2 regions of the Corynebacterium afermentans subsp. lipophilum genome follow, and region 1 is predicted to be linked to the other one. Evidence: predicted binding sites of a transcription regulator. Region 1 holds the regulator's gene; the other holds the start of a gene.

Region 1 (15,160 bases):
TGGTGAACTCGCGGCGGATCGTGGCGTAGTAGGACTGCTCGTCGGAACGTTCCAGCCCGACGTACTCGTCCAGGAGGAACGCGTCGCACTGCGCGAAGCTCAAGTTCTCCTCGCGGTGGCGGCGGGCCAGCTCCATGTACGTCGGGTTCGGGGTCGAGCCCGTGGCCAGGCCGAGCGTCGCGCCATCGCGAACGAACGGTTCGATGATGTCGGCTGCGGAGACACCTACTTCTTTGGCAGTGGGGCGCACAATAATTTCCATGATGGCCAAAATAGCAAGCGCACTCTGAGAGCTGTGTACTTTGCCCGGCAACTACCCCCGGAACAGGAAATTTGGGCTGGCGGGGTGATAATGGCGTTTCGTGACTAACACTTTCGGTTGGACCCTTCACGGAGACGGGCGCACTGTGCGCCCCGGGGCAGTTGTCGCCCCAGACGAGCGGCTGAGCTGGCCGCGCACCATCGGCATTGGCATGCAGCACGTGGTGGCCATGTTCGGTGCGACGTTGCTGGTGCCCACCCTGACGGGATTCCCGGTGAACACCACGTTGCTGTTCTCCGGCTTGGGAACCATCATCTTTTTGCTGATTACCCGCAATAAAGTGCCGAGCTACCTGGGCTCTTCGTTTGCTTTTATCGCGCCGTTGACGGCGTCGCAGCAGTACGGGGTCGGTGCGCAGCTGGGTGGGGTGCTGCTGACCGGTGCGGCGCTCATTCTCGTCGGCATCGTCGTGGAATGGGCAGGCAAGCGGGTCATCGATGCGGTGATGCCGCCCGCGGTCACTGGCGCCATCGTCGCCCTGATCGGCTTCAACCTCGCGCCGACTGCAGTGTCGAACGTGGAAACCCAGCCCTGGGTGGCAGGGGTGACACTGCTGACGGTTGTGGTGGTGACAGTGGCTACCCGCGGGCTGCTCTCGCGCCTGTCCATCCTCATCGGCGTGCTCGTCGGTTGGCTGTTTGCTGCCGTAACAGGTGGCTTGAGCGAGGACGCGCTGCAGACCATTGCCGACGCGCCGTGGATCGGCCTGCCGCAGTTTCACCAGCCCGAGTTCCATGTCTCCGCGGTGCTGGTGACCCTGCCGGTGCTGGTGGTGCTGATCGCGGAGAACGTCGGCCACGTCAAAGCGGTCTCGGAGATGACCGGGCGCAATCTTGACGACATGCAGGGGCGCGCGCTGATCGGCGACGGTATCGCCACCACACTCGCCGGCGGCTTCGGCGGATCCGGCACAACTACCTACGCCGAAAACATCGGAGTTATGGCGGCGACGAAGGTGTATTCCACCGCCGCGTACTGGGTCGCCGCCCTGTTTGCGATCGTGCTGGCGTTCATCCCGAAGTTCGGCGCCGTGATCTTCACCATCCCCGCCGGCGTGCTCGGCGGGGCGTGTCTGGTGCTCTACGGGCTCATCGGCATGCTAGGTGTGCGTATTTGGCAGGACAACAAGGTGGACTTCACCGATCCGGCCAACCTCACCGCGGCTGCGGTCGCGCTGATTGTCGGCATCGGCAACCTCACCTTGGACCTCGGTGCTGTGACGTTGGAAGGCATCGCGCTGGGCTCGGTCGGCATCATCGTGGTTTACCCGCTCATGCGCTGGGCGTACGACACGTTGGGGGAGGGGCAGTACCGCAGGAACTTCGAGGTGTCTCAGCCGTCGACGTCGTAGCGTCCGGTGCTGATTGCACGTAAAAAACGCCCGGGCGCGTGGCCCGGGCGTGAGCTCGTCGAGAAGCGAAAAGCACCTACTCGTCGTCGAGGTTCTGCTCGATGAGCGCCGCGATCTTCTCCACGGCATCGGCGTTGTCGGAGGTCACGGTGACCTCGTCTCCGTGCTCTGCGCCCATGGCCATAATCATCAGCGAGGAAGCAGCGTCCGTCTCGTCGTCATCGTCGCCGCCAACAAGCGTCAGCAGAATCTCGTCGTCGTACTCGCCGGCAGCGTCAGCGATCACCGTGGCCGGGCGTGCGTGCAGCCCGACGGTGGAACCGACCTTCACAGTCTTGGAAGCCATTCGGGTGTCCTTTCCGTTGATTTCATTCAGGTCTGCAACGAGTGTAGGTCGCGAACAGATGTTGATGCCACCATGTTGCTCGCACTATTGGGTCTGCGCGAGCACGACCTCAATACCGTGCGAGCGCAGCTCGTCCACGAAGGCGGAGGGTGCCTCAGCGTCGGTGACCACCACATCAATATCCGTCAGCGGCGCGAAGCTGACCACGTAGTCGTTGCCCAGCTTCGTGGAATCGCACAACACAACAACACTGCGGGCATTCGTCACCATCGCAGCTTTCACCGCAGCTTCCTGGGCGTCCACGGTGGAGAGACCGTGGCCGATGGACAGCGCGTTGGTGCCCACAAACGCAACGTCAGCGCGCAACAGGGCCAGTGTGCGAAGCGCAGTACTGCCGACGACCGCCTGACTGATCGGACGGACGCTGCCACCGAGTAGCTGCACATCGTGCAAACCGGAATCGCTCAGCTCCAAGGCGGTGGGGATGGAGTTGGTCACCACCGAGTACTCCTTGTCCCCGCGAGTCTCTGCAAGTCGCTTGCCCAAGCTGCTGATAGTTGTGCCCGAGTCCAAAAAAATCGTGCAGCTTTGTGTGTCCGGCACGAACTGCAACGCGGTTTCCGCAATTGCGGTCTTGGCCGCAAGCGAGGCGCGCTGGCGGGTATCCAGCGGGATCTCCGTAGAGCGGTACGATTGGCTGGCCACCGCGCCGCCGTGGACGCGCTGCACCGCGCCCTCATCGTGCAGCGCCGAAAGGTCCCGGCGGATTGTTTCCGCGGTGACGTCGAAGCGCTGCGCCAATTCGGTGACATTGACGCGGCCTTCAACTGCGGTCAAAGACGCGATCTGGCGTCTCCGCTCTTCGGCGTACATCGATCTCCTGCGCTTTTGGTCTTAGTGTTTTCTCGGCGCACACGCACCGGTTACAGAGTACGGAACACCGAAATAACACGCCCCATGATCTCAGCCTCGTCGCCCTTGATCGGTTCGAATGCGTCGTTGTGGGGCAACAGCCACACACCGGTGGAGTCGCGGTGGAATTCCTTGACCGTCGCCTCACCGTCCAGAAGCGCCGCAACAAACTCGCCCTCTTCCGCGTTCGGCTGGGAGCGGACAACTACCCAGTCGCCGTCGAGGATGCCGGCCTCGCGCATGGATTCGCCGACAACCTTGAGCATGAAAACATCGCCGTCACCGAGCAACTCCTCGGGCAGCGGGTAGTAGGTGTCCACGTTCTCTTCGGCGAGGATCGGAGCGCCTGCGGCGATCTGGCCGACCACCGGCACGTAGCGGGCATTACCCGAATCCTCCGGCTTCGCTTCCTGCGGCTTGCGCTGCTTGCGTCCGGTCTCTGGCATCTGGCGCAGATCCACGGCGCGCGGCTTGTTCGGGTCGCGTCGGAGGAAACCCTTCTTTTCAAGCTCCTTGAGCTGGTATGCGACAGACGAAGTGGACTGCAAACCAGCGGCATCGCCGATCTCGCGGATGCTCGGCGGGTAACCGCGCAGGACAACAGCATCCTGAATGACCTGGAGGATACGGCGCTGACGGTCAGACAGTGCGTTGTAATCCGGGTTGCCGGGCTCGGACTTCTTTCGTGCCATGACGTTCTCCTTGGACTCGGTGGCGTAGTGCGCCTACGAACCTACCAGATAGGGCACTCATGTTCGATGGTTGCAGCGTTTGGGTGGACACCTATCGGTCGGGGTGCTATAAATCGAACACGTAATCGTATTCGAACAAATGAACGTTAGAACGTTCGAGTGTGTCGGCGCCGAACGTAATGTGTGCCGCGAAACGAAGGGAGACTCACAATGTCCATTGCAATCAATCCAGTACACAATGCATCTGCATCTCGCCCGGGCGCCGCATCCGTGGTTCCCCCGGCGGAGATTTGGGACCTCGAATCTGCGTCGAAGCGTCGAACCGGCGGGGCCGGTGTTCGAACCATATCTGCATCCCATCGAACGAGTGCTCGTTCTGCCTCAAACCGGGTTTCGGACGGTTCCACTGAAGCGAACGCGTTCGAAACACGGCACGAGACGCGCGATACGCTCCTGCTTGGCGCATGCATGACTGCGGCGCTGCTTATCGGTTCCGCGTTTGGCGGCGTCTTCTCGGCGCAAGACCAGGATCCCTCATCTATGCCCGGCAGCCAGGTCACCCACAGCGCCACGGTGGCAACGGCGCGATAGGCAGGGCGTAGACTCACGGCTACACCAAGCCTTTGAAGACCCCGGGGGGTGGAAAACCGTGTTTTGTCCTTTTTGCCACAACGAGCAATCCCGTGTGACTGACTCGCGGCTGGTCGAAGCTGGCGCTGCGATTCGTCGACGCAGAGAGTGCACCGAGTGCGGGGGACGTTTCACCACAGTGGAAAAGGCAGTCCTTACCGTTGTGAAACGCAACGGCGTGAGCGAACCGTTTGACCGCGACAAACTCATCGTCGGCGTGCGTCGAGCATGCCAAGGCCGCGATGTCACCGATGATGCCTTGAAACGGCTTGCCCAGGAAGTGGAAGAGACTGTGCGGGCCCAGGGCAGCTCGCAGGTGCCCGCCCACGAGATCGGCTTGGCAGTCCTTGAACCGCTGCGCGCCCTCGACGAAGTGGCGTACCTGCGCTTCGCATCGGTGTACAAGTCGTTCGAGAGCGCAGACGACTTCGAATCTGAAATCCGGCTCATGCGCCGCCGCGACCGCGAGGACTTCTAACCCGCGATCGTGGGGCTAACGCAGGGCGTCAATCTTCTTCTCAATGCGCCGCTGGCTTACCGGCTTCGGCGTGCCCAAACGCTGCGCGAACAAACTCACACGCAGCTCTTCAATTAGCCACAAAATATCCTTGTACGCTTTTGTCTTCGTGCGACCAGCGGGCAAGGCCTTCATGCGCTGCGCCAAGTAGGCCTTCACCGAATCGATCACTGACTGCCGGTCGGCGTCACGGTCCGGATCCAGCCGCATGTCTTCCAGGCGGATACGCATCGCGTCAATGTAGCGGGGCAGGTGCTGCAAGTGCCCGATGCCGTGGACAGTCACCGCGTGTTTCGGAAGGAAAAACTGCAGCTGCGACGTCATGTCGTCGATAGCCGGGCCCTCCCACTGCTCAAGCTCAGCCGCGATATTCGCGTACTCCGCCAGAGCCGGCGCCAAGGTGACCACCACGCGGCGCACCCCACCAGCGACCTGAGGGCGGATTTCGGCCACGAGCGCGTCGAACTCCTCCGGCGAACGCACCGGCCCGCCGGAGGAGAACATCAGGTCGCGGATCACGGCGACGCGGGCGTCCTCGACGAGCCCGGCGGCGCCGCCGTGCGGGTAGCGGTCCACCGCCACCTTCTGGCGCAACGGCAGCCCCTTGGTCATCTGTCCGGCGTTGACCGTGATCTCGCGCAACAGCAACGTCAGCGTCGCTGTGACCATTGAGGCATCCGCGGCGGCCTTGGTCGGGTGCACCGTGACCTTCACGCCGTTCTTGGTGGCCTCGAGTGCCGGGTAGGCGTCGACTTCGTTGCCGTCGATAGTCGTGGTCACCGTCTCCGGCACCGCGCCGAGGGAATCGGTAGTCCACTTCGCCACCGCATCCGACTCGGAGGTGCGCCCGGCCTTGGACACGGAGGACTTGATCTTGCCGGCCTGGCGGCGCTTCAGTGCACCGAGGTCCGTGTCGTGGTCGACCACTTTGCCGCGGCGGTCAATCGCGGCGAAGGTCACCTTCAGATGCTCGGGCAGCGCAGACGGGTTGAAGTCGGTGCCGTTGATGCCTCGCCCGCCGATGCTGTGCAGCGCGTCAGCGAGTGCCTCGGCGAACGGAGTTTCACGCAGATCGGCCTCACTGGCGCCTTCGTCGTCCTGCTTCTCCCAGATCGCCTCCAGCGCACGCTCGGCGAAGTCGGGTGCCGGCACAACGGTCTTGCGCAAGGCCTTGGGCAGTGTGCGGATGTACTCCGCGGCCAGCTCCGAGCGCAGCCCCGGCACCAGCCAGTCAAAGCCCTCCGGCCGCAGGTTTGCTAGAAGCGGCACGGGCACGTCCACGGTCACGCCGTCGAAAGGATCGCCCGGCTCGAACTTGTAGCGCAGCGCGTAATCGATAGAGCCTTGGCGCCACACCTCGGGGAAGGCGGTGGCGGAGGAATCCACGCCCTCGTCGTCGAGAAGCGCGGCAGGGTCGAAGTCCAGGTAGTGCTTGTCTTCGGCCCGCTTCTTCTTCCACCAGGAATCGAAGTGGCGGGCGGTGGTCACGCTCTTAGGCAGGCGTGAGTCGTAGAACTCGAAGAGGGTGTCCTCATCCACCACCAGGCCGCGGCGACGCACCTTTTCCTCCACCTCAGCGGCCTCGGCGAGCAGAGCTTCGTTGTGGTCGATGAAGTGGTGGTGGCGGTTCCAATCGCCCTCAAGAAGCGCGTGGCGAATGAACATGTTGCGCGCACCCTCGGCGTCGACGCGGTGGTAGGGCACAAGCCGGTCGCGCACGATGGTCACGCCGTAGAGCATCGACTTCTGGTGCACCATTGCGGCCGAACGCTTCCGCGACCACACAGGTTCGGAGTAGCTGTGCTTCATCAGCTGGCCTGCAGCAGCTTCCACCCAGGCGGGCTCAATCTTGGCCACGTCGCGGGCCCACAGGCGCGAGGTCTCCACGAGTTCGGCTGCCATGAGGAACTCCGGGGGCTTTTTGCTTAGCGACGACCCCGGGAACACCAAGAACCTTGTCCCGCGCGCGCCCTGGAATTCCTTCGAATTGCCGTCGCGGGCACCGATGTTGGACAGCAGGCCTGTCAGCAGCGACTTGTGGATCGCGTCGGCGTCGCGCTCGCCCGCGACGTTCTCGGCGCGCGACCAGCCCAGCTGGCGCTCCACGTCGCGCAGCTGGCGCACGAGGTCGAACCATTCACGGATGCGCATGTAGTGCAAGAACTCGCGCTTCATGCGCTTGCGGAAGGCGTTGCCGGACAGCTCGTCGCGGGAATCGCCGATGTAGTCCCACAGCTTCAGCGAGGACAGGAAGTCCGATGTTGCGTCTTTGAACCGGGCGTGGGCCTGGTCCGCCTGCGCCTGGTACTCCAGGGGACGCTCGCGCACGTCCTGGATGGTCATGCTGGCCACGATCACGGTGACGTCGTCTAGCACGCCGAGGCGGTTGGCCTCCACCAGCATGCGCGCCATCTTCGGGTCCACCGGTATGCGCGCGATGTCGCGCCCCACGTCAGTGAGCACCGGTGCGCCGCCGCGTTCCTTGCCCGAGATTGCGCCGAGCTCGTGCAGGAGCAGCAACCCGTCGCGAACGGCCTTCTGGTCCGGCGGCTGGATGAAAGGGAAATCGTTGATGTCTCCCAAGCGCAGGGAGATCATCTGCAGCACCACAGAGGCCAGATTGGTGCGCAGGATCTCCGGGTCAGTGAACTCGGGGCGGGCTTCGAAGTTGTCCTCCGAGTACAGGCGGATGGCCACGCCGTCGGCGATACGGCCGGAGCGGCCGGAGCGCTGGTTGGCGGAGGCCTGGGAGATCTCCTCAATGGGCAGGCGCTGGACCTTGGTGCGCGTGGAGTAACGCGAGATACGCGCCAGGCCGGTGTCCACCACGTAGTGGATGCCCGGCACGGTCAGCGAGGTTTCCGCGATGTTGGTGGACAGCACGATGCGTCGGCCGGAGTGCGGGGCAAACACCCGGTGCTGCTCCGCGTTGGACAGGCGGCCGAACAGGGGCACGACCTCCACGCCGCGCCAGTGCTGTTTTTCAATGGCCTCCATGCAGTCGCGGATGTCGCGCTCGGAGGCGAAGAAGCACAAGATGTCGCCTTCGCCTTCGCGCATGAGTTCCTTGCAGGCGTCGACCACACCGTCGATCATGTCGGTGTCGACTTCCTTGACGGAGCCGTCCTTGCCTTGCACCTGCTCCACCAGGGGGCGGTAGCGGATCTCCACGGGGTAGGTGCGGCCGGAGACCTCGATGATGGGGGCGGGGTTGCCCTCGGCGTCTGCGAAGTGCTCCGCAAACGCTTCCGGGTCGATGGTTGCGGAGGTGACAATCACCTTCAGGTCCGGGCGCTTCGGCAGCAGCCGCTTGAGGTACCCGAGCAGAAAGTCGATGTTCAGCGAGCGCTCGTGCGCCTCGTCGATGATGATTGTGTCGTAGGCGTTTAAGAACCTGTCGCGCTGCATCTCCGCGAGTAAGATGCCGTCCGTCATGAGCTTGACCGCAGTGGATTCGGAGACGCGGTCGTCGAAGCGGATGGCGTAGCCGACGGATTCTCCGATGTTTTGACCAAGCTCGTCGGCGATGCGCTCCGCCACAGTGCGCGCAGCCAGCCTGCGCGGCTGCGTGTGGCCGATCAGGCCGCGGCGGCCGCGCCCCAGCTCCAGCAGCATCTTCGGAATCTGGGTGGTCTTACCGGAGCCGGTTTCGCCAGCGATCACCACGACCTGGTTGTCGCGCACCAGTTCCATGATGTCCTCGCGCCGCGCGGACACCGGCAGGTTCTCCGGGTACGCAATCTCGGGGATCAGGGCATCACGCTTAGCGACGGCAGCTTCCGCCTTGACCACGTCCGCGCCAATCGCCGACAAAGCCTCAGGGGATTTAGCGTTTTTCAGGCGCCTGCGGAACCTGCGCACGTCTGCGATCGGGACACCGTCGAGCGCTTCGTACAACTGCGGTTTCGTGGGAGGCGAGGTAGGGGATTCGTGCTCATTCATAACCAGAGCGTGAGTCTAGCGCGGCAGCAGCTTACGGCTCGATTCCGTCGCTTGCTCGAAGGCGCGGGAGACCAACTCGCCGAGTTGCTCGAACTCCGGGCGGCGCCGCGATGACGCCCGCATGACGAGCCCGACGGTGCGCTTCGCATCTACACCGGGGCCGAATGCAGCAATGGCGAGTCCGGGGCGCGCGCACTCCGTGGACAAGGCCGAGACGGGCACCAGCGTGGAGCCGAGCCCGGCCACCACCAGCTGCACCACCGTGGTCAGCGACGCTGCACGGGTCACCGACTGCGCGCCGGGGGTGCCGTTGACCTGGGCGATCTTGCACAGCTCCACAATCTGATCGCGCAGGCAGTGCCCGTCGTCAAGCAACAGCAGCTCGAGGTCTTTCAGCGCATTGAGGTCGAGATCCCCGCGCCCGGCCGCAGGGTGGTCGGGGGAGGTGATGACGGCGAAGGCTTCGTCGTACAGCGGGATCTCCCACACCCCTGTGGCGTCGGTTGGGGTGGCGAGGACCGCGACGTCGATTTGGCCGTCGCGAAGCCGCTGCAGCAGCTCTTCGGTCTGGTTTTCCACGATTCGCGGCTCCAGGTCCGGGTACTCCTCCTCGATGAGCTTCAGCAGCGTCGGCAGGATGTACGGCGCGATGGTGGGGATCACGCCGATGTTGAGCGGGCCGGCCAGCACCCCGAGGGCGCCGCGGGATTGCGCAACGAACGCGTCCGCCGCCTCCAGCGTGGCCTTGGCGTAGGGGAGGAGCTCCTCGCCGGTGGGGGTGACGATGACGCGCCGGGTGGAGCGTTCGATGAGCTGGATGCCCAGGCCGGATTCCAACGCAGCCAGCGCCTGCGAGAGAGACGGCTGCGAGATGCCGAGCTTGTTTGCCGCGGAGACGAAGTGCTTCTGCTCGGCGACGGTGACAAAGGTACGGAGCTGAGCGAGCGTCGGTTTATACTCTCGATTAGCCATGCCTATGAAACTACACGAGCTTCATAAGTTTTTACGTTGAAAGCCGGAGCGATCTGTGTCATACTGGTTGTTGTCCGTTGAAAAATCCTTTTGACCAGTTTCTTTGGAGGAATTTCTATGCCGATCATGACTGTTGGAGAGCGTTTCCCGGAGTTCGACCTCGTCGCGCTGAAGGGCGGCAACCTGAAGGAGGCGAACGCTTCTTCCCCGGACGATTACTTCGAGAACGTGTCGCTGGATAAGTACGAGGGCAAGTGGAAGATCGTCTTCTTCTACCCGAAGGACTTCACCTTCGTCTGCCCGACCGAGATCGCCGCATTCGGCAAGCTCAACGAGGAGTTCGAGGACCGCGACACCCAGGTGCTCGGCGGCTCCACCGACAACGAGTACTCCCACTTCAACTGGCGCGCGACCCACGAGGACCTGCTGGACATCCCGTTCCCGATGTTCGCTGACGTCCGCCACGACCTGATCCGCGCTCTCGGCGTCGAGAACGCTGACGGTGTGTGCGACCGCGCAACCTTCATCATCGACCCGGACGGCATCATCCAGTTCGTCTCCGTCACCCCGGACGCTGTCGGCCGCAACGTCGACGAGGTCCTGCGCGTGCTCGACGCACTGCAGTCCGAGGAGGTCTGCGCCTGCGATTGGCAGAAGAACGACCCGACCAAGAACATCGACAAGATGGCCGTGGTCCAGGAGTCCCTGAAGTAACACCCGTTAGTTAACCCCGTCCGGCAAAGGAGAACACGATGTCCATTGAGAATCTGCGCGGCGCACTGCCCGAATACGCGAAGGACCAAAAGCTCAACCTCGGCACGCTGACCCGCTCCACCGAGCTCAGCGAGCAGCAGCTCTGGGGCGCCCTTCTCGCATCCGCGGCCGCGACCCGCAACGCGAAGGTCATCGCCGAGATCGCTGAGGAAGCCAAGGAGCACCTCTCCGAGGAGGCCGTGGAGGCCGCGTACGGTGCCGCCACCGTCATGGCAATGAACAACGTCGCCTACCGCACCAAGGGCTGGCTCGGCGACGATTACGCCAACGTGAAGTTTGGCCTGCGCATGAACATCATCTCGAAGCCGGGCGTGGAAAAGGCCGACTTCGAGCTGTGGTCGCTCGCTGTTTCCGCCATCAACGGTTGCGAGCACTGCGCCGTGGCGCACGCGAACACCGTCCGTGAGGAAGGCGTGACCAAGGAGCAGGTCTGGGAGACCGTCAAGGTCGCTGGTGTTGTCCAGGCTGTGGCTCAGGCCCTCACCATCGAGGACGCTCGCTAAGCACTAGCGCTTTACGACGGCGAAACCTCCGACAGGATCCCGCATTGCGCGGGGGTCTGCCGGAGGTTTCTTGTCTAGACGGATACGGGTCTTAGTTCCGGATGTTGGCCGGATCGTGAATCACGCCGAAGCGGTGCAGCGTCGCAGAGACGGCCTGCTCCAGCAGGTAGGGCAGGAGCTCGCGGCGCCCGTCGATGAGCACCGGACCGTCGAAGACCGCGGTGGCGATGTCGCCGTAGAGCTCCTCGGGGGCCTCGCCGACCACGCGGATGCGGTCAGGCGTACCGGTCACGGCGTGTGCATCGACGGTGACATCCGCTGCCTCAAGCTCGCGGGCAACAGCATCCGGGGCAACCACGCGCACCTCGGTGCCAGTAATCGCGGCGGCGAGCAGCTGGCGGTACACGTCGCGCAGCTGGTAGTCCTCGCCGACGTAGACCACTACCGGTTCAAGGGTGTTGCGGTAGCGGAAGATGTTCGCCTCCGAGCGCAGCCCCGAGTGGTCGTGGCCGCGGCCGAATTCTTTGTCCCATGCGCGCTGGTCGTACTCGGCCGCGCGGGAGAGCCAGCCGAAGTCCTCGTCGCTTAAGCTGGCGCGGAACGCGTCGAGAAGCTCCTGCACCTTCGCCGAGATGCTTACGCCTAACGACGGCGCCAGCTCCGCCCGCTCCCGCCACACACCCATCTGCGCGACGTAGTTCGGCCCGCCCGCTTTCGCGCCGGGGCCCACGGAGGATTTCTTCCAGCCTCCGAACGGCTGTCGCTGCACGATTGCGCCGGTGATGCCGCGGTTGACGTAGACGTTGCCGGCCTCGACGCGGTCGAGCCACGTGGTGATTTCCTCGCCGTCGAGGGTGTGGATGCCGGCGGTGAGGCCGAAGCCGGTGGAGTTTTGCCACTCAATCGCCTCGTCTAAGTCCTTGGCGTGCATGATGCCCAGTACTGGGCCGAAGCACTCGTTCTGGTGGTACCAGGAGCCGGGCTTCACACCGTCTCGGATGCCGGGGGACCAGAACTTGCCCTCGTCGTCGAGCTTGCGCGGCTTCAACAGCCATTTCTCGCCCGGCTCCAGCGTGGTCAGGCCGCGCTCGAGCTTCTCGCCCGGGGCTTCGATCAGCCCGTTCATGGTGGTGGACAGGTCAGTGCCTGGGCCCACCGCCAGGGTGGAGGCTGCGTCGAGCAGCTGGTTCTTCAGGCGCTCGGACTCACCTGCGGAGCCCATGAGGATAGCCAGCGAGGCCGCAGAGCACTTCTGGCCCGAATGCCCGAACGCCGACAGGTACAGGTCGTTGACCGCAAGATCCGGGTCGGCGGACGGGGTGATGATGATGGCGTTCTTGCCGGAAGTTTCCGCCATGACATTGAGCTGCGGGTTCCAGGACTTGAACAGCTGAGCAGTCTCGGAAGCACCGGTGAGGATGATGGCATCCACGGCGTCGTCGGTAAGCAGGGCCTTGCCAGCCTCGCCCTCATCCGCGCGCACGTACTGCACGGTGTCGGCGCTAATGCCCTTCTCGGCGAAGACCGCCTGGACGCAATCGGCGATGAGCTTGGCGCACTGCGTCACCTGCGGCGCCGGCTTGAGGATCACCGCGGAGCCAGCGGCAAGCGCGGCCATCACGCCGCCGGTGGGGATGGCAACCGGGAAGTTCCACGGCGGAACAACCACCGTCAGTTTGTTCGGCTCGAAGTCCGCGGCAATGTCGTTGAGGTGCCGGGCGCTGTCGGCGTAGTAGGTGCAGAAATCGATCGCTTCGGAGATCTCCGGGTCGGACTGGTCCACCGTCTTGCCTGCTTCGTGGGCGGCGACCGCGATGAAGTCGCCGCGGCGGCGCGCGATCTCGTCGCCGATGGCGTCGAGGACGCCGGCACGCTCGCCGGCGGAAAGCGCGCCCCAGGCAATCTGGGCTTCCTTAGCGCGGGCGATGTGGTCGGCGATCACGGACGGATCGGTGATCTCGTTGCCGGTGTCCACCGCCGGCGGGTGTGCGAGGTGCTCGATTGCCCAGGCACGGTTGGCCTCCAGTGCCGGATCGGTGTCCGGCTCGTTGATGAAGCGGCCGGTGGTGCCGGCCTCCGCGGCGGCTTGGCGTCCGGTCTCCTGTGCGCGGTCCTGCTCCCGGTTCGGGCCGTTGTGGATGCCCCATCGGTTGCCCACCGCCCAGCGGAAGACTTCCTCCTGCTCCTTGATCGGGTCGCGCTTGGCGGTCTTGGGCGCGAACAGGGCGTGCAAGAAGTTCTGGGGCGCCGCATTTTCTTCGAGTCGGCGCACGAGGTAGCTCACCGCCACATCGAAGTCTTCCTTGCGCACGACGGGGGTGTAGAGGATCTGGCGCCCGTAGGCCTCGCGGACGATCTGCTGCTGCGCAGGCGACATTCCCTGCAGCATCTCCGAGTCGAGCATGCTGGCCACACCGCGTTGCTGCGCCAGCTCGTAGGCGAGCGCGGAGGTGAACAGGTTGTGCGAGGCGATGCCGATGGAGAGGCTGTCGGCGTACTCGGGGCGTACGATGAAATCGAGCAGGCGGTAGTAGTTCGCGTCCACCTCGTCCTTGGTCAGATACGGTGCCTGCGCCCAGCCCTCGACCTCCGCGTGATGTCGCTCCATGGACAGGTTCGCGCCCTTGACCAGGCGGATCTTGATCTTGGCGCCGCCGTCGGCCACGCGCTTCTGCGCGAAGTCCGCCAGGTACTCCAGGGCGCCGAGCGTGTCGGGCAGGTACGCCTGCAGCACGATGCCGCCCTGGTAGTCCTTGAACTCGTCCTCGCTGAGCAGCTGGGTGAACACGTCAAGCGTGAGGTGGAGATCGTGGTACTCCTCCATGTCCATGTTGATGAACACCTGGGGGCTACGGTCCCGCGCGGCGCGGTACAGCGGGCGGATACGGTCCTTGACCAGGCGCACGCACTCGTCGTAGTCCCAGTGGTTGAGCTGGGAGACCATCGAGGAAGCCTTGACGGAGACGTAAGTCACGCGAGGATTCTTGATCAGGTTCAGGGTGCGCTCTGCACGGTCCGTCGCTTCCTTCTCGCCGAGTACTGCCTCGCCCAGCAAATTGAGGTTGAGCTGCTCGCCGCGCTTTTGCGCGTTGTCGAGCAGGTTGTTCAGCGCGTCTGACTCAGCGTCGAGCACGAGATGGCCCACCAGCTGGCGCAGGCGCATGCGAGCCGCGGGGACGACCACGAAGGGCAAGAACGGGCCGACGAAGGCGCCGGTTCCGACGAGCAGGGCATTGATGCGACCGAGGAACGATGCGTCGACGCCCCTGGTGATGGCACGCAGTGCGTTCGCCGCTACCCGGTTGTCCTCAGGGCGCATGACACGGTCGACGAAGTCCATGGTGAAGCGGACCCCGTTGTCGTCGCGAAGCATTTCTGCGAGCTGTTGTGTCTGGGCATCATCTGCATCCGCGTCAGCGGTAGCTTCCATCCAGTGGTACGCCCGGGCGACGGCTGCTTCCACGGCATTGTCGAGTTCAGCGCTGTTTTCTGGCGGGAGCTGGTTGGTGTGCAATTTCGGCATGTGTGTTCCTTACCACTAAAACAGAACGATGTGACATCTCACAAGCTAATGTAAAACCTGAATACAGGCCCCTGATTTGCAAAAGATTCCTCGCGCGCACGAAAAAGCCCCGGAAAACACAGGTTTCCGGGGCTAGGGGGAGGGGGTTAGAGACCGCCGAAGGGACCGCGCAGCGGGTCGAACGGTGCGATGGTCTCATCCACCTCGCCGGTCTCAATCTGCTTTGCCAGCATCTTGCCGGACAGCGGGCCGAGGATAATGCCCCACATGCCGTGACCGCCGTTGGTGTAGACGTTGGGCACCTTGGTCGCACCCACCAGGGGCAGGCCGTCCGGGGTCACCGGACCGGAGCCGACCCACTCGTCCTGGCGGTCCTCCCAGTCGATGCCTCGGAAGAACGGCTTGGTGGCGTGGATCATGGACGCGACGCGGCCCGGCTGGAACGGCTCGTCCGGGCCACGGAACTCCATGGTGCCGGCGATACGGAAACGGCCTTGGTACGGGGTGCAGGCGATCTTCGGGTCCGGCAAATACACCGGGCACGTTGCCGGCTCGGCGGTCTCCACAGAGAAGGAGTAGCCGCGGCCTGCCTGGATCAGTGTGGTCACGCCGAGGTCTTTCGCCAGCTTCGGCAGCCACGCGCCAGTAGCGAGCACCACATTGTCGGCGTGCAGCC
Region 2 (15,160 bases), 960 kb from region 1:
CCGGTGCGCAAAAAACTCGGCGTGAGCACGTTATTTAACACGATGGGCCCATTATTGAGTCCCGCAAGGCCTGAATTCCAAATAATGGGGATTGCCAATCCTAAGTTAGGCCCCACTATTGCAAAGACCACGAAAACGCTCGGCCGTTCCCGCGCGCTCGTCGTTCACGGCGCCGGCACGGACGAGATCGCGGTCCACGGCGACACCCTCGTCTGGGAGCTCAAGGACGGCGAGATTTCCCACTACACGGTGACGCCGGCGGAGCTTGGCGTGGATAAGCATACGCTCGAGGACCTCCGCGGGGGCGACGGCGAGCACAACGCCGCTGCCATGCGCGCCACCTTCGCAGGGGAGGGGCCGACCGCGCAGCGCGACGCCGTGGCCGTGAACGCCGGCGCGATGTTCTACCTCTACGGCATGGCGGACTCGCTTGCCGCCGGCACGGCGCATGCGAAGCACTTGCTTGCCGACGGTTCCGTGTCCCAGTGGCTCACCACCCACGAGGAGGCGGACTACAGTGGCTAAGATTTTGACCGAAATTGTGGCGAACCGTAAACGTCACATTGACGGAATTCGACAACGTATCGGTCACGTTTCTTTCGACACGTTACGTTATTCAGAGCGATCGCTCTACGACGCTTTGGCCGCCCCGGGTGCCTCCTACATCATGGAGTGCAAGTCCGCCTCGCCCTCGCTCGGCACGATCCGCGAGGACTACAAGCCGGGGGAGATCGCAAGCGTCTACTCGCGCTACGCCTCGGCGATCTCCGTGCTGTGCGAGCCCGACTATTTTGGCGGGGACTACGACCACCTCGCCACCGTCGCCGCCACCACGCACCTGCCGGTGCTGTGCAAGGACTTCATCGTCGACGAGGTGCAGATCTACGCCGCCCGCTACTTTGGCGCGGACGCGGTGCTGTTGATGCTGTCGGTGCTCTCGGACGAGGAGTACACGCACCTGGCCTCGGTCGCGGAGTCGCTGCGCATGGACGTGCTTACCGAAGTCATCGATGAGAACGAGGCGGCCCGTGCCACCAAGCTCGGCGCGAAAATCTTCGGCGTGAACCACCGCAACCTCCACGACCTTTCCATCGACCTCGACCGCTCCGCCCGCCTGGCCGCACTCGCGCCGGACGGGGCAGTGGTGGTGGCCGAGTCCGGCATCCGCGCCGCCGCGACCGTTCGCCGGCTCGGCGGACACTCGGACGGGTTCCTGGTCGGCTCGCAGCTGACCTCACAGCCGGACATCGACCGCGCCTGCCGCGAGCTGGTGTACGGCCCGAACAAGGTCTGCGGCCTGCGTTCCGCATCCGCCGCCCAGGCGGCAAAAGCGGCCGGCGCGGTGTACGGCGGGCTGATCTTCGAAGAGGCTTCCCCGCGCAATGTTTCACGTGAAACGGCCGCACAGATCATAGCCGCGGAGCCGGGGCTCGACTACGTGGCGGTCTCGCGCCGCACCGCGGGCTACGACCGATTGGTCCAGCCCGGCATTGTCGCCGTCCAGGTCCACGCCCCGTACCAGGGCTCGCTCGGGGCCGAGCACGCGCTGATCGCGCGCGTCCGCTCCGAGGTCGATGTCCAGGTGTGGCGCGCTGTCGACATGACTGGGCCCAATGATGCGGCGGGCGTGGCGGAGCTCGTCGACCAGCTAGTGCTCGATTCCGGCACCGGAGGGACGGGGGAGCGGTTCGACTGGTCCCGCATCCCCACTACCGACGCGCTGCTCGCCGGCGGCTTGACCACCGAAAACCTCACCGACGCGCTGCGCACCGGCTGCACCGGCCTCGACCTCAACTCCGGCTTCGAAGACCCCCTCGGCCACAAGGATGCCGCTGCCTTGCGACGAGGCTTCGCCACCATCCGCAACTTCCACACTTAAGGACAAAAACATGACCCTGCTCCCTGCCTACTACGGCGAGTTCGGCGGACAGTTCGTCCCCGAGTCGCTCATCCCGGCGCTCGACCAGCTTGAGCAAGCCTTCGTGGACGCGTTCAACGACGAGGCATTCATGAACGAGTACCGCGGCCTGCTCCGCGAATACCTCGGTCGACCCACCCCGCTCACCGAGTGCCGCAACCTACCGCTCGAAGGCAACGCGCGCATCTTCCTCAAGCGCGAGGACCTCGTCCACGGCGGCGCGCACAAGACCAACCAGGTCATCGGCCAGGCGCTGCTGGCCAAGCAGATGGGAAAGACCCGCATCATCGCGGAGACCGGCGCCGGCCAGCACGGCACCGCCACCGCGCTCGCCTGCGCGCTGCTGGGCCTGGAGTGCGTGATCTACATGGGCAAGACCGACATGGAACGCCAAGCGCCGAACGTCTACCGCATGCGCCTGATGGGCGCCGAGGTCGTCGGTGTGGAATCCGGCGCGGGCACGCTCAAAGACGCGGTGAACGAGGCGCTTCGCGACTGGACCGCCACCTTCCACGAATCCCACTACCTCCTTGGCACCGCGGCGGGGCCGCACCCGTTCCCGAAGATCGTCAAGGAGTTCCACCGCGTGATCTCCACCGAGGCCCGCGCCCAGATCCTCGAGCGAACCGGGCGGCTTCCCGACGTCGTAGTCGCCTGCGTCGGCGGCGGCTCCAACGCGATCGGCACCTTCGCCGACTTCATCGACGACACCAGTGTCGAGCTCGTCGGTGCCGAACCCGGGGGAGAGGGCTTCGGCCTCGGCGCCCACGGCGCGGCCATCGCCCAGGGCACGACCGGCCTGCTCCACGGCACGTATTCCTACCTGATGTGCGACGAGGACGGCCAAGTGCAGGATTCCTACTCCATTTCCGCCGGCCTGGACTACCCGGGCGTGGGCCCGGAGCACGCACACCTGGCCAAGTCCGGCCGCGCTTCTTATGTTCCCGTGACCGACGACGAGGCCCTCAACGCCTTCCAGGCACTGTCGCGCCACGAGGGCATCATCCCCGCGCTCGAGTCCTCACACGCTCTCGCCTACGCCCTCAAGCGTGCCGCCGAGCACCCGTCCGACGCGGAGCCGTTGCACATCCTGGTCACCCTGTCCGGCCGCGGCGACAAAGACATCGCCCACGTGCAAACCTCGCTCGACAAGAAGGAGAAGTAAATGAACCGCTACGAGAAGCTCTTCGCTAAAGGTGACGGCGCGTTCGTGCCCTTCATCATGCTCTCGGACCCGACCCCGGAGGACGCGGTGGAGATCGTCTCCGCCGTCGTTGACGCCGGGGCGGATGCAGTGGAGCTCGGCGTGCCGTTCTCCGACCCCGTCGCGGACGGCCCCGCCATTCAGGGTGCGCATGTGAGGGCGTTGGCGGGCGGAGCGACCGTCGATAAGGCGCTTGCGCAAATCCGCACCATCCGCGAGCGTTACCCGGAGCTGCCCATCGGCATGCTGGTATACGGCAACGTCGCGCACGCGCGCGGCCTCGAGCGGTTCTACCGCGAGTTCAAGGAGGCGGGTGCGGACAGCATTTTGCTTCCCGACGTCCCCGTGCGTGAGTCCGCCCCCTTCAGCGCAGCCGCCACCGCGGCCGGCATCGACCCGATCTACATCGCCCCGGCGAAGGCGTCGGAGGAAACGCTCGAGGCTGTGGCGGCGAACTCGCGCGGCTACATCTACGCCATCTCGCGCGACGGCGTGACCGGTGCGGACAAGGAGGCGACGGTGCAGGGCCTGCGTGAGGTCGTCGACAATGTGCGAAAGTTCGGTGGGCCTCCGGTGCTGCTGGGCTTCGGCATTTCCAAACCGCAGCACGTGCGCGACGCGATCGCCGCGGGGGCCGCGGGAGCGATCACCGGCTCGGCGATCACCAACATCATCGACAAATACATCGAGGGCAACCATGTGACCGACATGGACGCGCTGAAAGCCGAGCTGAGTGAGTACGTCACTGCCATGAAGGGCGCTACGATCGCATCATGACCTGTTCACGACGCATGTTCCTGCTCGGCACCGCAACCACGTTTGCCGGTGCGTTCCTCGCCGCCTGTGGAGAGGCGGCCCCCGAAGAAGTTGCCAAGACCGACGTGCCCGTCGGCTCCGCGGTGATCCTGGACAAGTTCATCATCGCCCAGCCCACCGCCGGCACCTACGTGGCCTACTCGAGTGTGTGCCCGCACCAGCAGAAGAAGATCACCAAGGTTGAGGGCGACACCGTCAAGTGCACTGCCCACGGCTCGGTGTTCAGCATCGCTGACGGCGCCCGCGTCTCCGGCCCGGCCGTCACTGGGATGCGCGAGGTGCCAGTGACCGACGCCGGCGACAAAGTCTCCGTTTCCGAGTAGATGAAGAAGCTCGACCCGCTACTTGTCGGCATCGTTGTCGCGGCGGCGCTCGCGTTCGTGCTGCCCGCCCAGGGCGCGTTCGCGGACGGGTTCGCCGTCGCGGTGAAGCTGGGCATTGCGCTGCTGTTCTTCCTCTACGGCGCGCGCCTGTCTACCCAGGAGGCGCTCAAAGGCCTGACCAACTGGCGTCTGCACGCGCTGATCCTGGCGTTCACGTTTGTCATCTACCCGGTGATTGGCCTGCTCGCTCGCCCGACGACGGCCTTCATGTCCGAGGACCTGTACCAGGGCCTGCTGTTCATGTCGCTGGTGCCGTCCACCGTGCAGTCCTCAGTGGCGCTCACCGGGGTGGCGCGCGGCAACGTCTCGGGCGCGGTCGTGGCGGCGTCTGTGTCCTCGCTCGTCGGTGTGGTGGCCACGCCGCTTCTTGTGATGTGGCTGATGGGCGCCGGCGACGGGGTGTCCGTGGACGCCTCCGTGTTCGGCGACATCGCGCTGCAGCTGCTCCTGCCGTTCATCTTGGGGCAACTCGCGCACAACTTCGTCCCGCGGGTGGGGGAGCTGGCCAAGTCGAAGGCGACGAAGATCGTGGACCGCGGCTCCATCTGGTTGGTGGTCTACTCCGCGTTTTCGCGCGGCGTCGTCTCCGGGGTCTGGTCGAACGTCTCCGCGTGGGAGATCGTGTTCCTCACCGTGTTCTCGTGCGTGCTGGTCGTCGCTATGCTGTGGCTCACCCGCATCCTCCCGGAGGCGCTGCGCTTCCCACGCGAGGATCGCGTGGCCATCCAAATGTGCGGCACCCAGAAGTCCCTCGCGACCGGCCTGCCCATGGCCACCGTCATCTTCGGCGGCGCCTCACTCGGCGTCCTGATCATCCCGCTGATGATCTACCACATGTGCCAACTGGTCATCTGCTCCGCGTACGCCTCCCGAATTTCCTAGGAGTTTCACGTGAAACATTTCGTCCGCATCCACTACAACGTCCCCGAACTCGGCGGCGAGCTGCTCAACATCGCCGAACTCGAGGAAATCTCGGCCCACGAGTGCACCATGGTGCGCATGATTGAACTCGACCCGGCCGAGACCATCACCGGCATCTACGTCGACGGCCGTGTCATCGGCCAGGCAAACCAACCCATGGGCACCGTCCCACACCCGCGCACCTACGACTCCATGGAGGGCATCACCGCCACCCACCTCAGCGAGGAGGAGTTCGAGGGCCTCTGGTCCGAGGCGCAGGCAAAGTTGCAATAGCTTATCGACGTCCCTCCGGCCCGCCCCGCCACCGGCGCGGGCCTTTTTCGTTGGTGGGACCCAATAGTTGGGGGTTTCGGAATTGTCCGCAATGCGGAGTTGCGGGGGACCGGACGACAACGCCACCGCGAGAGTGATCGGCCAGGCAAGCAGAGTCAGAGCAGACAATATCCCCAGCAGGGGGCGCTTATCCCACACCGCCATAACAAACCCCAGAACAGATACCGCGATCAAAGCAACCCAATAAAGCCATTGGGCCCACATGGGAACGCGGTCACCCATGAACGGTGCTGCGATCCAAACCGCCGCAAAAATCGGGTAGATAAACGCTGTGCGGTGAGCTTTCTCCATGGTCCGGCACCTCTCCACCCGCATTCATGGTGGCATCCCGACATTCCCGCAGCTGTCCGCAATGCGGAGCCTTTTCGTTGGCCCTTACCAACTATTGGTGGAGGCGGAATTGTCCGCAATGCGGAGTTGCGGACAAGTTTCAGCAGGTCAGAGGAATGTCGGACGCGAGTTTTATAATGTACGCAATCGAACTCGCATTCGCCTCAAGGGGGGCCAAAATGACCGCCGCATTGACCACCGAATCTAACCCCATCGCCGTCGCGTTGAGCCAGCAAATCGAGGACACGCACCGCGCAATGACCCAAAACAAAGCAGAGTTATTGTCCGCAATACAAATGTTTGATGAACTCGCACTTGCTATCGAATGTGGTTCCTCAACCACCGCACACTTCCTCATGCGCCGCCTGGGCGTGTCCTCCTCAACCGCGCACGAGTACGTCAGCGTCGCCCACCGTCTTCGACCTTTCAGCTACCTGCAGCAACACTTCACTGACGGTGCGCTGAACTATTCAGTGGTGCGACTGCTGCTGAAGTACATGACCGCCGAAAACGAGCGTGACTTGGTAGATCTCGCCCTCGGGATGGGCTACCACGAACTGGAATGTGCGCTAGCGGGGAAGAAGCCGCAGGACGAGGAGGGTGAAGACAGCCCGCAGTACTACCTGAGCCTGCACAAGCGCGATAACGGCGATATCGCGTTCCACGGCAACCTCAACGCCGCGGATGGCGCTGCATTCATCGCCGCACTGAAGATCGGGGAGATCGCGTACTGCGACCTCGACGAAGTGCTCGAGGACCTGGACCCGAAGGTTCACGGTGAAATCGACATCGCTCTGGAGCGTGCCGAGGACGTGGAGGAGAACCGCCCCGCACGAAAGACAGTGTCCGGATACGGGCTGCCGATTGGGCGCATGCTGCTGAGTGCGCTCATGGGCGTCGTCCACATGGCGCGCACGACGCCGCGCAACACGCTAACTACGCCGGGTGCCCACGTGAACATCTTGGCCACCAAGGACGGACGTGGCTACATGCCCAACAATGTGGGCGCGCCGTCGAAAGCCATCGCGAGCTTGCTTGCTAACGCGGAGGTTCGCATCTCAACGGTCAACTCCGACGGCCTCATCCTCAACACTGGACGTAAACAGCGTCTCGCAACAAACGGGCAGGTCAACGCGCTGTTAGCGATGTGGGGTGGGCAGTGCGCCGCACCCGGGTGCACACACACGCGGTTCATTGAGATCCACCACATCGAGGACTGGGCCACCGGGGGCCTGACCGACCTGGAGAACCTTTTGCCGCTGTGCTCCGCCTGCCACTCCCTGGTCACGGAGGGCTACCTGAAGACGCTGAAGGAGCACTCAGACATCCATTTTGTCTACGGCGACGGGACGCGTTTCGTGTCCACGAACTACTCCCTGCCGCGGCGCGACGACATCATGCGGACCATGGAGGAGTGCAATTGGTCCTTCACCGACTAGTGAGGCTTAGAAGAACTGCTCAACGGCCGGCACACCCGGGACACCCGGGATCTTGCCCGCTGCGGCCGCGGCGGCACCAACGAGTGCCAAGACACCTGCGGCGATGCCGGTGCCGACGAGGATGTCGTAGGTGGTGCCGAGCTTGTAGCCACGTGCGACGTCGTTCTTCAGGGAGGAGGTGGCGCTCTTCGGCACCAGGTTCTTGTCAGAGGAGCTCTTGTACGGGCCCGAGTAGCCGCTGCCCGGGTTGCGAAGTTCACGGGCCTCGGCCTTCAACTTGGCGCCAGCGAGGTGTTTATCGGTGACGTCAGACGCCTTCGTCGGCTTCACTGCCGTCTCAAGGTTCTCCAGCGTTTCGTTCAACGTGTTCTCTTCAGCCTGTGCCGGTACGGCTGCCAAAGACAGGGCAGTGGTAGCGGCCAAAGCAGCTGCGGTGATGCGCTTCATTGGAAACTCCTTTGTGCGAATCTGACGTTAAATAACCCGGAACCGGGCTCGCGACAGTAAAACACACGTTTCCGCAGGTATTCAAGCCTTTCTGGAGATGTAACGTCTCCACCTTCTGTGACGATATACAAAGCTCCCGATGCGCAAAAACTCCCCTCCTGAGCAGAGGAGAGGAAGACTAGAAAACGATGTTGACCAACAGCATGTACAGCGCGGTGCCGGCGAAGATCGATACATCGGCGCGGCGCTTCCACCAGTGCAGCAGCAGGGTGGCCGCGAGGGCGATGAGCGCGGAGGCGAGGTGGGCAGGCGAACCGGCGTGGCCGACGAGGGTGTAGGCGACAAGCACTGTCATCACGCCGACGGGCATGAGCACGGCGAGGAAGTCGATGAACGGGCTGCCCTTGAGCACGCGCAGCATGGAAAAGGGGAGAGCGCGCAGCAGCACGGTGACTACGCCTACAGGTATGAGCACCGCGGCCACCATGCCGAGGGAGACGCCGTCGGGGAGGCCGTAGTTACTCATGGCAGCCGCCAGGTGAGGGTCTCGTCGACGCGCGGGGCCCAGAAACGCAGTAGGAGGACAAGGAAGTAGGACACCAGCGCCACGATGATTACCTGGCCGGGCAGTACCACTGCGGCCGCCAGAGCGAGACCGCCGGCGATCAGGGGAGCGGAGAGGTCGCGGCTGGCCTGGAACGCCTCGAAGGCCAGCACGGCGAACAGGGCGGTCAGGGCGAAGTCGAAACCTTCCACGCCCGCAGGAATGACCGCGCCCGCCAGGGCGCCGACGACGCCGGAGGCCACCCACGCGATCTGGCAAACCACGGAGATGGTTATAAGGCGCGAGCCTGAGGGGCGGTCGCGGAGGGTGGAGGTGATGGCGTAGACCTCGTCGGTGAGCGCGTAGGTGGCGTAGGCGGAGGGTGCGCCGCGGCGGAGCTCCGAGCGCGGGTAGGTCAACCCGTAAAACAGGTGACGGAAGTTCACCATGAACCCCGTGATCGCGGACGAAACGGGGCCGACTCCGGTGAGCACCATGTCGATGGCCAAAAACTCCATCGACCCGGCGTAAATCACGGTGGAGAAAATCGGGGTCCACCACCACGCGAAGCCGGATTGGGTCATCAGCAGGCCGAACGCCAGCCCGAGCGGCACCAAACCGAGGGCGACCAGCCAGGTGTCGCGAAGACCCAGCCGAATTTCGGCCGATGTTTCACGTGAAACGGTCACTAGTTGTCCTCGAGGTTCGCGGGGAAGGTGGCGAACAGGGGCAAAGGCATTGCTTGTCGACGCATCACGTCACCCCACAGATCCGCACCCGCGGGAGCGACGACGTCGGAGGGCAGGGCGGGGGTGACAAACCAGTCGCCGCGCAGGATCTCGTCGTCAAGTTGGCCCGGCGCCCACTCGGCGTAACCGGCGAAGATGCGGATGCCGTCGAGGGAATCACCGACCTCAAGGGGAGAGGCGTTCAAGTCCACGAGTACGAGGCGGTTGGCCAGGCGGTTGAGGTAGGGGTTGTCGGACGCGCCGGCCGTCGTCACGCCCAGGCCCACAGCGGAGTCCACACCCACCGGCCCACCGATGTGCACGGCCTGCGGCTTGGCGGCCAGCTCCTCCCAGCCGGGCATGACGTTGGCCACCGCGACCTCGCTGCGGCGGTTCAGCACCACGCCGAGGGTGTGGTCCGCGTCTTGCTCCAGCACGAGAACCACGGTGCGGGCGAACTCGGGCGAGAACATGCCGGGCGCGGAAACGAGCAGCATGCCCGGCTCCGGATCAACCCGCTCCAGTGCGTTGAACAGGCGGTCTGCGTAGAAATACTCAGGCATTTTCCTTCTCCCACCAGGCTTTCAGCTCGGCGACGGCCTCGTCGTGCTCAAGTTCGCCGCGCTCCAAGCGCAGCTCCTTGAGATACTTCCATGCCTTGCCCACCTCCGGGCCGGGTTCGAGGCCCAGGATCTGCATGATCTCGTTGCCGTCCAGGTCCGGGCGCACGCGCGCGAGGTCCTCCTTGGCGGCGATGTCCGCGATGCGCTCTTCCAAGTGGTCGTAGGTGCGCTGCAGGCGCGCGGCCTTCTTGGCGTTGCGGGTGGTGGAATCGGCGCGCACGAGTTTGTGCAGCTTGGGCAGCAGTTCGCCGGCGTCGGTGACGTAGCGGCGCACGGCGGAGTCGGTCCACTGGCCCTCGCCAAAGCCGTGGAAGCGCATGTGCAGGAACACGAGCTGGCCCACGTCCGAGATGACGTGCTTCGGGTACTTCAGGGCCTTCAGGCGCTTGCGGGTCATCTTCGCGCCGACCACCTCGTGGTGGTGGAAGGTCACGCCGCCGCCCTCCTTGGGTGCGCGGGTGGCTGGTTTGCCGATGTCGTGCATCAGCGCCGCCCAGCGCAGCTTCAGATCCGGGCCCTCGTCCTCGAGTTCGGTGGCCTGGCGCAGCACGGTCAGGGAGTGGCGGTAGACGTCCTTGTGCTGCATATGCTCGTCGGTCTCCAGCTGCAGCGCCGGAATCTCGGGCAAAATATACGACGCCAAACCGGTGGACACCAGCAGGTCGATGCCCTCCCAGGGACGCGCGCCGAGCATGAGTTTGTCCAGCTCAGCCTGTACGCGCTCGGCGGTGATGCGCTCGATCTCGCCCGCCATGTCACACATCGCGTCATATACCCGGTCGGCCACGCTGAAGCCCAGCTGGGAGACAAAGCGGGCCGCACGCAGCATGCGCAGCGGGTCGTCCCTAAACGACACTTCGGGCTCCTGCGGGGTGTCCAGCACCTGCTGCACAAGGTCCGAAAGTCCGTCGACGGGGTCGTGGAAGGTGGGGGAGAGGCGGAGCTCGTCGTCAAGCGAAAGCTCAATGGCCATCGCATTGCAGGCGAAGTCGCGGCGGATGAGGTCGCCCTCGAGCGTGTCGCCGAAGGTGACTTCGGGGTTGCGGGTCACGCCGTCGTAGAGGTCGGAGCGGAAGGTGGTGATTTCCACGGTTTCGCCGCGGCGGATGGCGGAGACGGTGCCGAACTCGATGCCGGTGTCCCACACCTTCTCGCCCCACTCGCCCAGGATCTCCTGGATCACCTCGGGGCGCGCGGAGGTGGTGAAGTCGAGGTCGTGCACCCCGCGGCCGAGCATCGCGTCGCGCACCGAGCCGCCTACCATATATAAGGTCTCGCCGCGGCCGGAAAACAGTTGCGCGAGGGGCTCAAGCAGAGCAGCATGCTTGGCCACGACATCCTGCGCCCTCGCCATCAGCGCAGGGGCGGCAAGCGGGTCGGTCGGGTCTGGCATATCGAAGAGCTTCTGCGTCACCCGGGACACGATACCCGCCACCCCCGCGCGGGAAGTACCACAACCGGCCGAAAGACCGATACCATGACACGAATGAGTGACAACCAGCGCCCGGTACCGGGGCCCTCTAACGGCAAGGGGGGCTCCGGCGGCGGTAAGCGCCGGCCGCGGCGCCGGCGCGGGGGCAAACCCGCCGAGCAGCAACAGCAGCCGGGAGACAAACCGAAGCGGAAGCGGAATAACCGCCGCGGAAAGAACTCCCGCGGCGGCCGCAAGCAGCACAATCGTCGAAGGTCGAAGTACCAGCAGCACGATTCGTCGATAGAAACGCGCGACGAGACCTCCGCCGGCGGCCTTGTGGTCTCCGGCATGGCTGAGGCCGTGGGCAAGGACGGCAAGGTGGACATGAGCCGCATCTACGTCGCGCTCATCGGCCGCTTGGACCGCCGCGGGCGGCTGTTGTGGTCCATGCCGAAAGGCCACGTGGAAAACGGCGAGCACCAGTGGGTCACCGCCGAGCGCGAGGTGTGGGAGGAAACCGGCATCACCGGAGAGGCCTTCGACACCCTGGGCACGATCGACTACTGGTTTGTCTCCGACGGCGTGCGCATTCACAAGACGGTGCACCACAACCTCCTGCGCTACGTCGACGGCGTGTTCAACGACGAGGACCCGGAGGTCACCGAGGTGGCGTGGGTGCCCATGAGCGACCTGATGGAGCACCTCGCGTACGCCGATGAGCGCAAGCTCGCCCGCATCGCCTACGACCGGATGCCGGACTTGGCCAGGAAGGAAAAGAAAGCCGGAAGGGCAACTCCGCGATGAACCGGTACGCCGCGCTGGCTGCCGTCGTGCTCGCCGCCCCCGCCGTGCCGCTGGCGCCGGACAACCCGGAAGTGACGGAGCAGTGGGCGAACCTGACCGTGCGCCCGTCCGAAGGCGAGCAGGCGAGTGTGGAGGTCGTCGAGGCCCCGCACGCCATCTCCGCCCACGATCCGTTTCACGTGAAACTTCGCGTGACCAACCACTCCGAGGACACGCTCGAGGGCTTCAGCGTGGTCCCGCGCCGAGCCTCGGCGGTGGCCTCCGTGATGGAGCAGCGCTATGCAACCATCGCTGGCCAGCAGGAGTATGGGGTGGTGGGGGAGGCGCGTGACGTCGATAGGCAATTGGCCCCAGGCGACTCGCTGGAGCTCGAGATGGACCTGGGCCTCGACCTGCCGGATGTGGGCACGTACCCAATCATGCTGCAGCTTCTCGACGCCTCCGGTGCCCCCCTCGACACCGACCGCTTCCACATGGGCGTCAAGGGCGTCCGGGACGACATCCGGGCCGCGGAGCTGACCGCGCTGTACCCGGTGACCGCGGACGTGGACATCCTGCCCGGCGAGACCGGCGAGGCGCCTGAGACGCAACCGCTGGTGCTGGCGAACGACTCGCTGGCCGGCCAACTCGCGCCCGAGGGGCGGCTGAGCAAGCTGGTGGACCAGTACATCGAGGCGGCCCAGACACCGGAAGTCGGTTACGCCACCTGCGTCGCGCTGGACCCGGCACTGATAGACACCGTGGAGCGCATGCAACACGGCTACACCGTCGACGACGAGCGCCCCGCCGTGGTGGAAGAACCGAAACGGCTGCGCGACTCCTGGGCAGACGAGGGCGACCCCGACGGCGAACCCGGCACCGGCGCGGACGACGCGAAGGTATGGCTGGACAAGGTGCGCCACATCGCCGCCACCGGCTGCACGGTGTCGCTGCCGTGGGCGAACGCGGACTTGAACGCCGTGGCGCGCACCGGCGACAAGTGGCTCATGCGCGAGGCGGTGGAGCGCGGTCCGTTCGTGCTGCAGCGCGTACTCGGCAGCGCCGGCACCCTGAACACCGTGGTCACCGGCGCAGGCTACGTCGAAAACGGCACCGCGCCGGCGCTGGGATGGGCGGACCACTCGCGCTCCACCGTCATGGACGAAGGCATGCAGGCCGCGTGGGAACGCGCCGAAGCGGCCGGGGTGCAGGAAGAACACGACGGGTCTGAAAGCGCCCTGGAGCGCGCAGACATGGCGGATCTCGCCGGGTCGGCCGCACCCGCACCGCAGCAACCAGTGCGCGTGCTGGCCGCCGCGCCAGGTAGGAACTACGGCTGGATCGCGCCGGGAGTGATGACGGTGGGCTACCAGTCCTCCCTGGCCACCGTGCTGGCCGCCGCCGGCGTGGACCCCGAAACCACCGGTTTTTCAGAACAGAACCTGCGCTACAACTACGCGGTGGACTCCAAGGCCGCCCGCGACACCAACGCCGCCGCCGCGGTGCGGCTGGCCGCCCAGTCCGCCTGGGTGGCGGGAGACTCCGGGGAGCAGCCGGAGCCGATCCTGGTCGCCCCGCCCGCGAACTGGGACGCGGACACCGCCGCCACCGTGCTGGGCACCGTGGCCGAGCTGGTCACCGGCGCGGGCGCGCACCCCATGGCGTTTGGCACCTACCTGGACGCGCCAGCTGACGTTCAGCCTGCGGGTGAGCCGGAGGAACACACGGACCCCACCGCGTTCACCGACGCGGAGGTGCTGCAGGTGACCCAGCAGGCCGGGTTCATCAACGACCTGACGGGGCTGATGGTGCCCGACACCGGCATTGCGCTGACCCGCTACGGGTTCACCCTGCCGCTGCGCCGGGACCTGCTGCAGGCGCTGTCCATCGGGCAGCGCCGGGCAATGTCGCGCTACAGCGACGCGGCGGCGGCCACCAGCGAGCGCCTCGGCGCCTCCCGCGCCGCACTGGGAGACCTGCGCTCGGCGGTGGACCTGATCCCGCCCGGGAACGTCTACACGCGCACCTCCAATTCCAGCCCGCTGCTCATCGTGGCCCGCAACGGGTTGCCGCTGCCGGTGGAGACTTCCATCAACTTCTCCGGGCCTGCGGACGCCCGCTTGCACGTGCCCGGGGTGCTGCGCATCCCGGCCCGCGGGTCTGTCACGGTGCAGATGACCGCGGACCTGCCGGAAAGCTCCCGCAGCACGGACCTGAATCTGTACCTGGCGAGCGCGAACGGGCAGCCGATCTCGCAGCCCGTGGACATCTCCGTGCGCACCACGCGGATCACGGTGGGCCGCTGGCTCGCCATCGCCGCGCTGGTTCTGGCCGGGCTGCTGGTGGTCATAGCGTTGCGCGGCGCGCGGGGCAGCCCGCCAAAAGACAGCGACCCAAAACCAGAAGCCAGGAGACCTAAGAATCGGAGAACCAAGTGACGGAACAGGGACTGCGCCGGCGCATTGTCACGCCAGCGCCGCCAGCGCCGGTGCCCGCGCCGCGCGAGACCAAACCGGCGCGCGAGGAGCTCGAGGACGGCGCGCCGGATAAGTCGCTGCTGACCACCAGCCCCAAGGGCGAGACCATCGCCCCGCCGCAAACCGCCGACACCGTAGCCGCGGGCGCAGCGGGCGCCGTCGCTGTCGCCGAGCCCCAGGCCAGCGAGGAGGAGCCCGCCGCCGAGGGCGGGGAGAAGGTCGTGCGCGCCACCGGCTCAATGGCCGTGGCCACCCTGATCTCGCGCATCACCGGGTTCATCCGCACCGTGCTCATCGGCGCGGCGCTCGGAGAGGTAGTGGCGGCGTCCTTCAACACCGCCAACACCCTGCCCAACCTGATCACGGAGATCGTGCTCGGCTCCGTGCTCACCGCCTTGGTGGTGCCGGTGCTGGTGCGCGCGGAGAAGGAGGACGCGGACCACGGCGCCGCGTTCATCCGCCGCCTGTTCACACTGACCCTGACGCTGATGACGGTGGTCACCGTCGCCGCCGTGGCGGCCGCGCCGCTGCTGACCCGGATGATGATGGACGAGGACTCCCTGGGCAACCTGGTCCAAACCACCTCGTTCGCGTACTTGGTGCTGCCGCAGATCTTCTTCTACGGCATGTTCTCCCTGTTCATGGCAATTTTGAACACGAAGGAGCACTTCCGCCCGGGCGCCTGGGCCCCGGTGGCCAACAACGTCGTCTCCATTGCCGTGCTCGTGGCGTACATGGCGCTGCCGGGGCAGCTGAACCCGGCGGCGCCGACGTCGATAAGCAATCCCCACGTGCTCCTG

What was found. Region 1 encodes LexA, which represses DNA repair genes until DNA is damaged. Its sites were predicted from a motif close to CGAACANNTGTTCG; they were not measured.
Region 2: the regulator LexA is predicted to act here: its motif matches at 6,054-6,067, upstream of CAFEL_RS11095 (HNH endonuclease signature motif containing protein).

What each region holds. Positions count from the first base shown of each region.
Region 1 covers NZ_CP046530.1:1,363,639-1,378,798, reverse strand. Annotated here, with positions in the region: gene nagB (glucosamine-6-phosphate deaminase) at 1-262, opposite strand, end outside; gene CAFEL_RS06605 (uracil-xanthine permease family protein) at 363-1,673, shown strand; gene CAFEL_RS06600 (HPr family phosphocarrier protein) at 1,750-2,019, opposite strand; gene CAFEL_RS06595 (DeoR/GlpR family DNA-binding transcription regulator) at 2,104-2,892, opposite strand; gene lexA (transcriptional repressor LexA) at 2,943-3,623, opposite strand; gene nrdR (transcriptional regulator NrdR) at 4,273-4,731, shown strand; gene hrpA (ATP-dependent RNA helicase HrpA) at 4,747-8,712, opposite strand; gene CAFEL_RS06575 (hydrogen peroxide-inducible genes activator) at 8,728-9,684, opposite strand; gene CAFEL_RS06570 (peroxiredoxin) at 9,802-10,398, shown strand; gene ahpD (alkylhydroperoxidase, AhpD family) at 10,437-10,961, shown strand; gene CAFEL_RS06560 (bifunctional proline dehydrogenase/L-glutamate gamma-semialdehyde dehydrogenase) at 11,053-14,484, opposite strand; gene CAFEL_RS06555 (NAD(P)/FAD-dependent oxidoreductase) at 14,631-15,160, opposite strand, start outside.
Region 2 covers NZ_CP046530.1:2,327,755-2,342,914, forward strand. Annotated here, with positions in the region: gene trpD (anthranilate phosphoribosyltransferase) at 1-525, shown strand, start outside; gene trpCF (bifunctional indole-3-glycerol-phosphate synthase TrpC/phosphoribosylanthranilate isomerase TrpF) at 449-1,879, shown strand; gene trpB (tryptophan synthase subunit beta) at 1,890-3,083, shown strand; gene trpA (tryptophan synthase subunit alpha) at 3,084-3,899, shown strand; gene CAFEL_RS11080 (Rieske (2Fe-2S) protein) at 3,896-4,261, shown strand; gene CAFEL_RS11085 (bile acid:sodium symporter family protein) at 4,262-5,203, shown strand; gene CAFEL_RS11090 (hypothetical protein) at 5,213-5,515, shown strand; gene CAFEL_RS11095 (HNH endonuclease signature motif containing protein) at 6,202-7,344, shown strand; gene CAFEL_RS11100 (hypothetical protein) at 7,351-7,791, opposite strand; gene CAFEL_RS11105 (branched-chain amino acid transporter permease) at 7,970-8,317, opposite strand; gene CAFEL_RS11110 (AzlC family ABC transporter permease) at 8,314-9,024, opposite strand; gene CAFEL_RS11115 (YqgE/AlgH family protein) at 9,024-9,626, opposite strand; gene CAFEL_RS11120 (CCA tRNA nucleotidyltransferase) at 9,619-11,040, opposite strand; gene CAFEL_RS11125 (NUDIX hydrolase) at 11,008-11,904, shown strand; gene CAFEL_RS11130 (DUF6049 family protein) at 11,901-14,321, shown strand; gene CAFEL_RS11135 (murein biosynthesis integral membrane protein MurJ) at 14,318-15,160, shown strand, end outside.